Regions from separate parts of the Roseburia sp. genome, predicted to be linked through region 1. Evidence: predicted binding sites of a transcription regulator. Region 1 holds the regulator's gene; each other region holds the start of a gene.
The links. Region 1 encodes Rex, which represses fermentation and respiration genes when NADH is low (regulators of the CRP and FNR family bind a similar motif). Its sites were predicted from a motif close to ATTGTTAANTANTTAACAAT; they were not measured.
Positions count from the first base shown of each region.

Region 1 (3,286 bases):
GATCTCATTGACTGTTTTTCCGGTAAGCCGGCTCATCTCTCCGGGATGAGGTGTGATCACTGCCGGGATTTTAAAATTTTTCCAGATATCTGCCTCTGGTAAGTCATTCTGCTCTGCTATCAGATTTAACGCATCCGCATCAAAAAGAATTGCTTTCTTTTCCTGTGACGTTCCATATTCTAACACAAAATTTAATATCTGTGCAGCAGTTTTTTCTTTCCCAAGCCCGGGACCTGCCACAATGGCATCTGCCCAATCAAAAGCCTCCTGTAATACAGCCTTCCCCGGAGCAGCATTTTTATCATAAGTAGTAAGAACCGCCTCTGGAACACAGCTCTGTAAAATAATCCTGTTTTCTTCCGGCGTCAGCACACGCACCAGACCGCATCCTGTGGCGTAAGCAGCTTTTGCAGATAAAACTGCCGCCCCTGCCATATTGACACTTCCTGCGATCAGCAAAAGTTTTCCATAGCTTCCTTTATTAGAATGACTTTTTCTCTCCGGGAGCAGCAATAAATCTTTCGTTTCCAATGCCATTACTGACGGTGTCTCTCCCAGCCAGCTTTCTTTCGTGATACCGATATCACATACGATCACTCTGCCGGCATATTCATTTCCCGGCCAGAGAATACTGCCTAATTTCGCAAATGCGAATGTGATCGTGATATCTGCACGAAATGCCATACCAAGGACAGCACCTGTATCTGCAGAAATTCCGGATGCAATATCCACTGCCACTTTTTCTCCCGGAAGTGTATTCATACAACATAATATATCTGCATAAGTACCAGTCACGTCTCTCGACAACCCTACACCAAATAGTGCATCTATGACAGTTGTTGGTCTGATCTGTTCCGGTAAATCCGTATAGACAGGAACACCATATGCATTTAAAATATCCTGCTGGATTCTGTTTTGCTCCGAGCAATGATCTTTATTTCCAGCAAAAACAACTGTAACAGTATGTCCCTCCAGAAATAAAAGGCGGGCGATCGCAAAACCATCTCCACCATTATTTCCGCTGCCGCATACGATAAGAACTTCTGAGAGATCAACCTTTTGCTTATGGAGTTCATTTACAAATGTTATTGCTGCATGCTCCATCAGAAGAAGTCCCGGAACTTTAAAATGTAAAACGGTATTTACGTCATATTTTTGCATTTCCCTGCTGTTTACAAGATACTTCATGATAATAAGCCCCCTGTTATAAGCAAAAAACGCCGCACAAAGATCTGTGCGGCAGCTAATTGCTTCCTGAATTTATGGCACCCTTTTCAGTTGCCGTTTTTTTCTGCTTTTTTGTTTCTGACAATGTTGTAAGATAACTGCATCAAACTGTCGGAAAGATGTACATTCTCTACAACAACATTTTTATCAATGAGCTCCAGGTCTACATGCGCAAAATTCCAGATTGCGCGGATTCCAAGTCCGACTAGTCTGTTTGCAATGGCATCAGCCTTTTCCTTTGGCATAGTAAGCGCCGCAATATCCACCTGATTTTCTGCACAGAAACTCTCTAATTCATCCAGCATGCGGATTTTGATTCCACGCACGGTCACACCGTCCAATGCAGGATTTACATCAAACAGTCCTATGATCACAAAACCAAGTTTTTCAAATTTCACATAGTTTGTAAGTGCCTGTCCAAGATTACCTGCACCCACCACAATAATATTGTGTCTTTCATTTAAACCTAATATCTTACCGATTTCCTCATATAAAAACTTTACATTATAACCATAACCCTGCTGGCCAAAACCACCAAAATTATTCAGATCCTGTCTGATCTGGGATGCGGTCACATTCATTCGTTTACTCAGATCATTGGATGATATACGTTCTACACCGGCATCTAAGAGTTCTCCGAGGTAGCGGTAATAACGCGGCATTCTCCGGATAACTGCCTGTGATATTTCTTTTTCCTGCACAAAAGGTTCCACCTTTCTTACGTTCTCTCGTTTATTATAGTGATTTCCCCTGTGTCTGTCAATGTGTGAAAAATTTAACTATCTTTTTTCAATAAGATATTTTCTGCTTTGTCAGGAAATATCATCAATCAGTTCCATCTAACTGCATTGACAGCTCTTCCCAGGTTTCATAGCAGGTTTCCAGTCGTTCCCTGCACTCCTGCTGTCTTGCTGCAAGCTCATTTAATTTTGCGGAATTAACTGCGTTTTCCGGCTTTGCACATTCTTCATCGATCATGCTTATTTCACTTTCAAGTGCGGCAATCTCTTCCTCGGCTTTTTTTAAACTGTTTTCAATTTTACGAATCCTTGCCTGCTCTGCTTTTTGTGCCTGCCAGTCGAGCTTATTAACGGCATCATCCTGTTTCTTAGGCTGCACATCTGAAGTTTCTGGCTGTTTCACATACAACTGCGTCATAATATCATGTTTTTCCAGATAATAATCATAATTTCCGATATAATTTACAATTGTTTCACCTGTCAGCTCCAGGATTCTTGTTGCTGTCTGATTGATAAAATAGCGGTCATGTGAAACAAAAAATACCGTTCCTGTATACTGGTTTAATGCAGATTCCAAAATTTCCTTGGATGTAATGTCCAGATGGTTTGTCGGCTCATCTAAAATAAGAAAATTAGCATCTGAAAGCATCAGTTTTGCCAGGGAGACACGGCCTCTTTCACCACCGCTTAAATCTGAGATCCGCTTAAACACATCATCATTTGTAAATAAAAAGGCTGCCAGTACATTGCGGATCTTTGTGTTATTCAGCTCTGGATAAGCATCTGAGATCTCTTCAAATATGGTTTTATCCATATGTAAAAGCTGATGTTCCTGATCGTAATATCCAATGTGAACATTCGAACCAAGTGTTACCGTACCACCATCTGCCTGTATCAGATTATTGATGATCTTTAAGATGGTCGTTTTCCCGGTTCCGTTATTGCCGATCAGTGCTACCCGCTCCCCACGTTTAATCTCGAATGAGATATCCGAAAACAATGTAACCGGCGGATATGATTTTGCAAGACCTGACACCGTAAGGACATCATTTCCGCTGACCACATTTGGCTCTAACACGATCTTAATGTCTGTATTGTCCTCAACCGGTTTTTCAATACGTTCTATCTTGTCTAACATCTTTTCGCGGCTCTCCGCACGCTTGATGGATTTTTCACGGTTAAACGATTTTAACTTTGTGATAACTTCTTCCTGATGTCTGATCTCACGCTGCTGATTATAATATTGTTTTAACAGATCTTCACGGACTTTTGCTTTCTTCTTCGCAAAATCCGAGTAATTTCCCTGATATACATACGCT
Region 1 is NZ_JBGLEJ010000005.1:669,746-673,031, reverse strand. It holds gene ACDD58_RS14515 (NAD(P)H-hydrate dehydratase) at 1-1,188, opposite strand, end outside; gene ACDD58_RS14510 (redox-sensing transcriptional repressor Rex) at 1,275-1,928, opposite strand; gene abc-f (ribosomal protection-like ABC-F family protein) at 2,053-3,286, opposite strand, start outside.

Region 2 (3,286 bases), 430 kb from region 1:
GGGATGATGAAATTATGGTTGACGCGCTTGTTGATGAAGTGTTAGCAGATCTGGATCCTCTTGCACAGGAAAAAAACATAAAACTTACTGGAAAATGTAAAAATATAACGATGGTTGGAAGTGACATTCTTATTTACAGGCTGGTATACAATCTTGTTGAGAATGCCATAAAATATAATCATTCGGGCGGACAGGTTACAGTAACTGCATACCGGAAGGAAAAACATGTTTATCTGTCCGTGGAGGATACGGGAAACGGAATCCCTGAGGAACTCAGGGAACGCGTGTTTGAACCATTCTTTCGTGTGGATAAATCCAGAAGCCGGGAACTTGGCGGTGTAGGACTTGGACTTGCGCTTGTCCGTGAAATCGTGAGAGTGCATGATGGCAGTATTGCAGTCAGATCAAATCCGTCTGGAGGAACGGTTTTTGACGTAATATTACCACTGTGATCGATCATAACTTATTAGTTACATCTGGCTGTCTCGTGCCTGGGGTATTTAATTCTTTTCTATTGAATTATGCGGATATCTGGTTGTTTTTGTAGTGTCGAATGTATTGCTGAAAGTTTTGATGCAAATGAAAGAGAAAGTCCTTAATCATGAGGAAATGTTAAATCATTATCTGATACGCGGATTTATGGAACTGGTCATATTCCGCGTGGAAAGGCAGTTTCCGAATGAGATCATGATGGCACTGGAAAAGGTGAATCTTTCCTGCCCGGTTCGTGATTCTGCCAGGGGACTTTTGAGAAACTGATGAAGTAAGATCCATATTTTGCGGAACTCTATATGGCTCAGGATAAAAACCTTGCATTTTGAGAACAGGCGTGTATAATCTCATTTTTGACAGTTGATTAGTTAATAAAGTGCCACAATCCCTGTAAATACAAGGGGTGTGGCACTTTTATCTGCATACACGAAATATAGTAATGTTTTATCTCCGCTTACTTTTTTTCTGAATTCCTTTTATTTTCCGTTTTGTTATGAATTGATAGTCCGTTCTGAATCCGCAGGTTTCATGGAGATCGTCAGTGATTTCCTGACGCTCATATACCGGCATGAAGCCCTGTTCTTCTATATCCGTAAATTTTATGTCTTTTAAAGTGTGAAGTAATTGTTCTGTGGTATAAGTCCCTTTCAAGGAGCGGTTTAATAACCGGAAATGTAACAGAGCAAGAAAACAGGTAAGAAAATGAGCCTTAATTCGGTCTTCACGGTTTAAGTAAACGGGTCTGGCTTCAAAGTCTGTTTTCATAGTTCTGAAACAGTCTTCAATCTGCCATCTTCCTTCACTGACTTTTAAGATATCTGCAACGTTATCATCAAGCAGGTCTGTACATACCGCATAAAGCCCGTCATACATTTCTTCTTCAGCAATCTTATCCGTATCGAGATAATAGTGGATCTTAGCTTTTTCTCCTTCGTTGGTTACAGCTGCCTTATTTACAAATCTTGCAGGATCATTTGGATTTTTGCGCTGTTTTTTTAGAGAGCCATTTGCAACCATTTTTTCTGCCCGACAGATCTGCTCCGCACGGATGGATTTCTGATAAGCGGCATATTTAGGGGAGTAGGTTATGATCAATCTTTGATCCAGTTTTTTTGTTGTAAATGGTTCGTCTTTATAATAAAGCTGGTTCTTGTCATCATCTGTCAGTTTTGTGAGGTCAACAGGTTTATCATCTGAGAGAAGTTTAAAGCCCGTTTTCTTTAAAGCCCATGCCCGGTCTTCAGCAGGCAGCTTTTTGATGGACTGAGTGACAATATTTGACAAAAAAATAAGCCTATTTCAAGGCTTTGCGGTACTTTTTTGCATTTCAATGTGTCAAACTCCCGATAAAGGCAGTATCTATCTGAACGTGAGACCTGGAACGCTTACGATCGAGGATGAAAAATAAAACTGGTTATACCACAAGAAATAAATGGCACTTTTTGGTTCAAAAGGACGAAAAAGTGCCATTTTTGCAGAAAAACATAAATTATATTGAAACTTTATAAAATTAATGTTAAAATTATAACAATGTCTGGTATGACCAGATAAAACTAATCTATATAAGGGAGGAATGTATATGTTTACATTTCATGAAGGCCCTTCAGGATTTACCGCAGCGGGAAATGGATTTTCGAATCTTACGGTAATTCTGATCTGGGTAGCAGTATTTGCAGCTTTGGTTCTGCTTAATGAAGTATCAAGAAGATGGAAGTGGAGCGGTTTCTTTTTCTGGTTCATACTTCCGGTCATTGGAACAGTTACATGGTTTACGGTATTAAAAGGTATTGCCTATACCGACTGGTTCCACCTTGCAAAGTATTATTCATCCACCGCAGGCTGTATTTTCTTCTGGTGTTTCCGTTATGTCAAGGGAACAAGAAAAGACGGTACGACCTGGGAACTGAAAAACAACAAGATCTTCATGCTTTTAATTCCGGCAATCCTTGCTATCAATATTTTCGAGGCTTGTTCCCGTGATTTCCAGGTTGCAATGCAGTACTGGGGCAATATCACAGAACTCGCCGATGAGCCGGGCATGTTCGTACTTGGCGGACCATGGAATATTATGAATGGTATCGCAGGTATTTTAAATGCGGTTACGATCGCAGGCTGGTTTGGTGTATGTGTACGTAAAAAGAGCGACAAAGACAGTTCACGCGATATGATCTGGCCGGATATGATGTGGTTCTGGATCGTTGCATATGATTTATGGAACTTTGCTTATACATATAACTGTCTGCCGAGCCACGCATGGTACTGCGGACTTGCATTACTGTTAGCTCCGACAACAGCAGCATTTCTTATCAACAAGGGTGCATGGCTTGAGAACCGTGCCAGAACACTTTCCATCTGGTGCTTCTTCGCGCAGTGCTGGCCGATGTTCCAGGATGAGGTAGTTGTTGTAAACTCTACCTACAATCCGGTAATCTACAACATCGTAAGTGCTTTAGCATTGATCGCTAACGTTACAGTATTTGTATTTATGATCTACAAATCTGTCCAGAAGAAAAAGAATCCATGGACAAACAGCATCTATGATGACATGGATGGATATAAGAAGATCGCAGAGCAGGCTGAGGCATAGGGACATAATTGCTATGCTGCTGATGCAGGAATGCCTGTGATAATAAAAAATTGAAAAATAAAGAGAAGCCTGTCGCAGCGGATGCGGTAGGCTTTTTCTTTATTTTGTGTTATTATTTTACAGTGGATTTTTTGAAAAGCAGTGACTGGTCAGAATGAGAAAGGGGTTGCAGATGAATTATATTTTACTGGTAGAAGATGATACTAT
Region 2 is NZ_JBGLEJ010000005.1:241,870-245,155, forward strand. It holds gene ACDD58_RS12400 (cell wall metabolism sensor histidine kinase WalK) at 1-452, shown strand, start outside; gene ACDD58_RS12405 (hypothetical protein) at 580-759, shown strand; partial or broken gene ACDD58_RS12410 (transposase) at 937-1,767, opposite strand; gene ACDD58_RS12415 (DUF5692 family protein) at 2,072-3,079, shown strand; gene ACDD58_RS12420 (response regulator transcription factor) at 3,252-3,286, shown strand, end outside.
Region 2: the regulator Rex is predicted to act here: its motif matches at 2,005-2,024, upstream of ACDD58_RS12415 (DUF5692 family protein).

Region 3 (3,286 bases), 1.0 Mb from region 1:
TTCTTCCAACAATGCTTCCATCTCACTCCGGAAAGACTGTTTCATAATATCCGTATCATCTGCCGAAACGCGTGTTAAAACACGAAGCACATTCCCATCGACTGCCGGAACCGGGATTCCATATGCAATAGACGCAACCGCACCTGCTGTATAATGACCGATTCCTTTCAGTTTCAACAGTTTTTCATAATCTGCCGGAAGTTGTCCACCATAGTTTTCCACGACTTCCACAGCAGCTTTCTGCATATTCCGGACACGGTTATAATACCCTAATCCCTCCCAGAGTTTTAAAAGTTCATCCTCCGGGCAGACAGAAAGTGCACCTGCATCCGGCAATGCCTTCGTAAAACGTTCAAAATATGATTTTACTGCCTCCACTCTTGTCTGCTGGAGCATGATCTCTGAAATCCACACCCTGTATGGCGTCGGTTCTTCACGCCACGGCAGTATGCGGGCATGGCTTAAAAACCACTTTAATAATGGGGATACCAGTTGCTTTAAGTCGTAATCTTTTAACATGTATCTCTCAAACTTTCTTTTATAATATTCTTCATTTCTGTGCTCATTTTTACACAGTTCAGCACTTTACTTTAAGTCAAACCGGCTGACAAATACTGCGATCTTATCCAAACACTGCCGGATAATGTCTTTGGAATAAGCATAAGAACAGCGGATATAACCCTTTGCACAATTTCCAAATGCATCCCCCGGAATGACTGCTACTTTCTGCTCCTGTAACAGACGGTTACAAAATTCCATACTGGTAAGTCCTGTCTTTTTCACCGATGGAAATACATAAAATGCACCTTCCGGCTCTGTCACATCAAGTCCCATGTTCTGAAATCCGTCCACCATGATCTTTCGCCTCTCATCATATTCCTTCCGCATGACTTCAATCTCTTCGTCACGAACCGGACTTGTCAGTGCTTCAAGGGCTGCCACCTGTGAAGTCGTTCCTGCAGACATGGTTGTAAACTGATGGATCTTATTCATATGGAAAATGACTTCCGCCGGACCTGCTGCGATACCCATGCGCCATCCTGTCATTGCAAATGCCTTTGAAAAACCATTTAATACCACACATCGTTCATACATATCCGGCAGTGCTGCAATCGACGCATGCTTTTTGCCGTAAGTCAGCTCTGCATAAATTTCGTCAGTGATCACAAAAATATCATGTGCGATCACAACCTCACGGATCGCCTCTAAATCTTCTTTTTCCATGATCGCTCCGGTAGGATTGTTCGGAAATGAGATCAGCAGAACCTTTGTTTTATCTGTGATCTTTTCTTCCAGTTCTTCTTTTGTCAGACGGAATTTATTTTCTGCTTTTAATGGAATTGAAACCGGAACACCTCCACATAATTCTACACACGGAATGTAGGAAACATAACAAGGCTCCACAACCAGTACTTCATCCCCCGGATCTACCAGTGCACGAAGTGCCAGGTCTATTCCTTCGCTTGCCCCCATTGTGATCAATATCTCATCTTCCCTGTCGTAATGAAGTTCGAACTTTTCCAGATATTCTGCAGCTGCCGCACGAAGCTCTACGGTGCCACGGTTGTCCGTATATTTTGTCTCTCCCCTTTTTATAGAGGCGATCGCTGCCTCCCTGACATGTTCCGGTGTCGGAAAATCCGGCTCGCCGACACCAAGTGACAATGCTCCCTCCATCGTATTTGCAATATCAAAAAAGTCCTTGATCCCTGAATCCGGCATCTCCTTTACTACCTTAGATAAGTATGATTTGCTTGTGCCCATGGTTTTTCCTCTTTTCTGTATCTTTGTCAAAATATCATACCACCTATCATAGCACTTTTTCTACCGAATTTATAGTGAATTTTTCCCATAATCTATTGACAAATTCTAGGAAAAGCTGTACGCTATTAATAACGTATATTGTTAATTTTTTATCAAACTATTCAGGAGGGTTCCAAACGATGAGCGATTTTAACAATTTAAAACTGGAAGTTGCTGAGGAGATTGCAGTTCTTACAATTTCAAGACCAGCAGCATTAAACGCATTAAACAGCGAGACTTTAGACGAGTTAAACACAGCCTTAACTGAGATCGAGGCAAGAGACGACATCAAAGTTGTAATCTTAACAGGTGGTCCTGACAAGAAAGGCAACGAATTCAAATCTTTCGTAGCAGGCGCTGATATTTCTGAGATGGTAAACTTTACTGCAGCAGAGGCAAGAGCTTTCGGTATGAGAGCTTCCGTACCATTCTTCAAATTAATGAACATGCGTCAGGTAACGATCGCAGCTGTAAATGGTTTTGCACTTGGCGGTGGATGTGAGATTTCCATGGCATGTGATATCCGTATCGCATCTGACAACGCTACTTTCGCACAGCCAGAAACAGGTCTTGGAATCATTCCTGGATTCGGCGGTACACAGAGACTTGCCCGTTTAGTAGGCATGGGACGCGCAAAAGAGATGATCTTTACCTGTGATTCCGTTGATGCAGCAGAAGCTTACCGCATCGGTCTTGTAAATAAAGTAGTTGCTCCGGAAGAGTTAATGAACACAGCAAAAGCTATGGCAAAGAAAATCATCTCCAAAGGAAGCTATGCTGTTTCCGTTGCAAAAGCAGCTATCAACAACGGTTATGATATGGACATCAAGAACGCTGTTGAGATGGAAGCAAACTTATTCGGCGTAACCTGCTCTACCCACGACAAAAAAGAAGGCATGACTGCTTTCTTAGAGAGAAGAGCTGCTGATTTAACAGATTTCTAGGATTTTTCTAAAATATAAAAAGGCATTGGAGCTTAGATGCTTCCAGTGCCTTTTTTGTACTTCTGCTATTTTAATTTTGTAACATGTTCTTCCGGAATTTTGCCGGTGTACAGCCCTTTACCTGTATAAAACGGTTTACAAAATAATCCAGGTCACGATAACCCACATCTTCTGCGATCTGTGCGATCTTCTTATCTGTATGAAGCAAATAGTCTGCTGCCTGTTCCATTCGGTAATTATTTAGGTAGTCTTTGAATGACTGTCCGTATTTTTTTCGAAACAGCTGTCCTAAATATGCACTGTTGACATAATATTTTTCACTCAGACTTTTTAACGTGATATTTGATGCAAAATTTTCTTTCACTTCTTTTTCTACCATACTTAAGACACCTCTGGAAACATTTTTCCGAAGCTGTGAAAGATAGTCTGCATATTCACAGGCAAAACGTGTCAGGTGTGCCTTACTTCCTCTCTTTACCCCGGTCTCAAAGCTGCTTTCACTGATCAGCCTTAAGATTTTTTCCTGATTCACATCATCA
Region 3 is NZ_JBGLEJ010000005.1:1,703,616-1,706,901, forward strand. It holds gene ACDD58_RS18995 (A/G-specific adenine glycosylase) at 1-519, opposite strand, end outside; gene ACDD58_RS19000 (pyridoxal phosphate-dependent aminotransferase) at 586-1,764, opposite strand; gene ACDD58_RS19005 (enoyl-CoA hydratase-related protein) at 1,944-2,747, shown strand; gene ACDD58_RS19010 (response regulator) at 2,818-3,286, opposite strand, start outside.
Region 3: the regulator Rex is predicted to act here: its motif matches at 1,902-1,921, upstream of ACDD58_RS19005 (enoyl-CoA hydratase-related protein).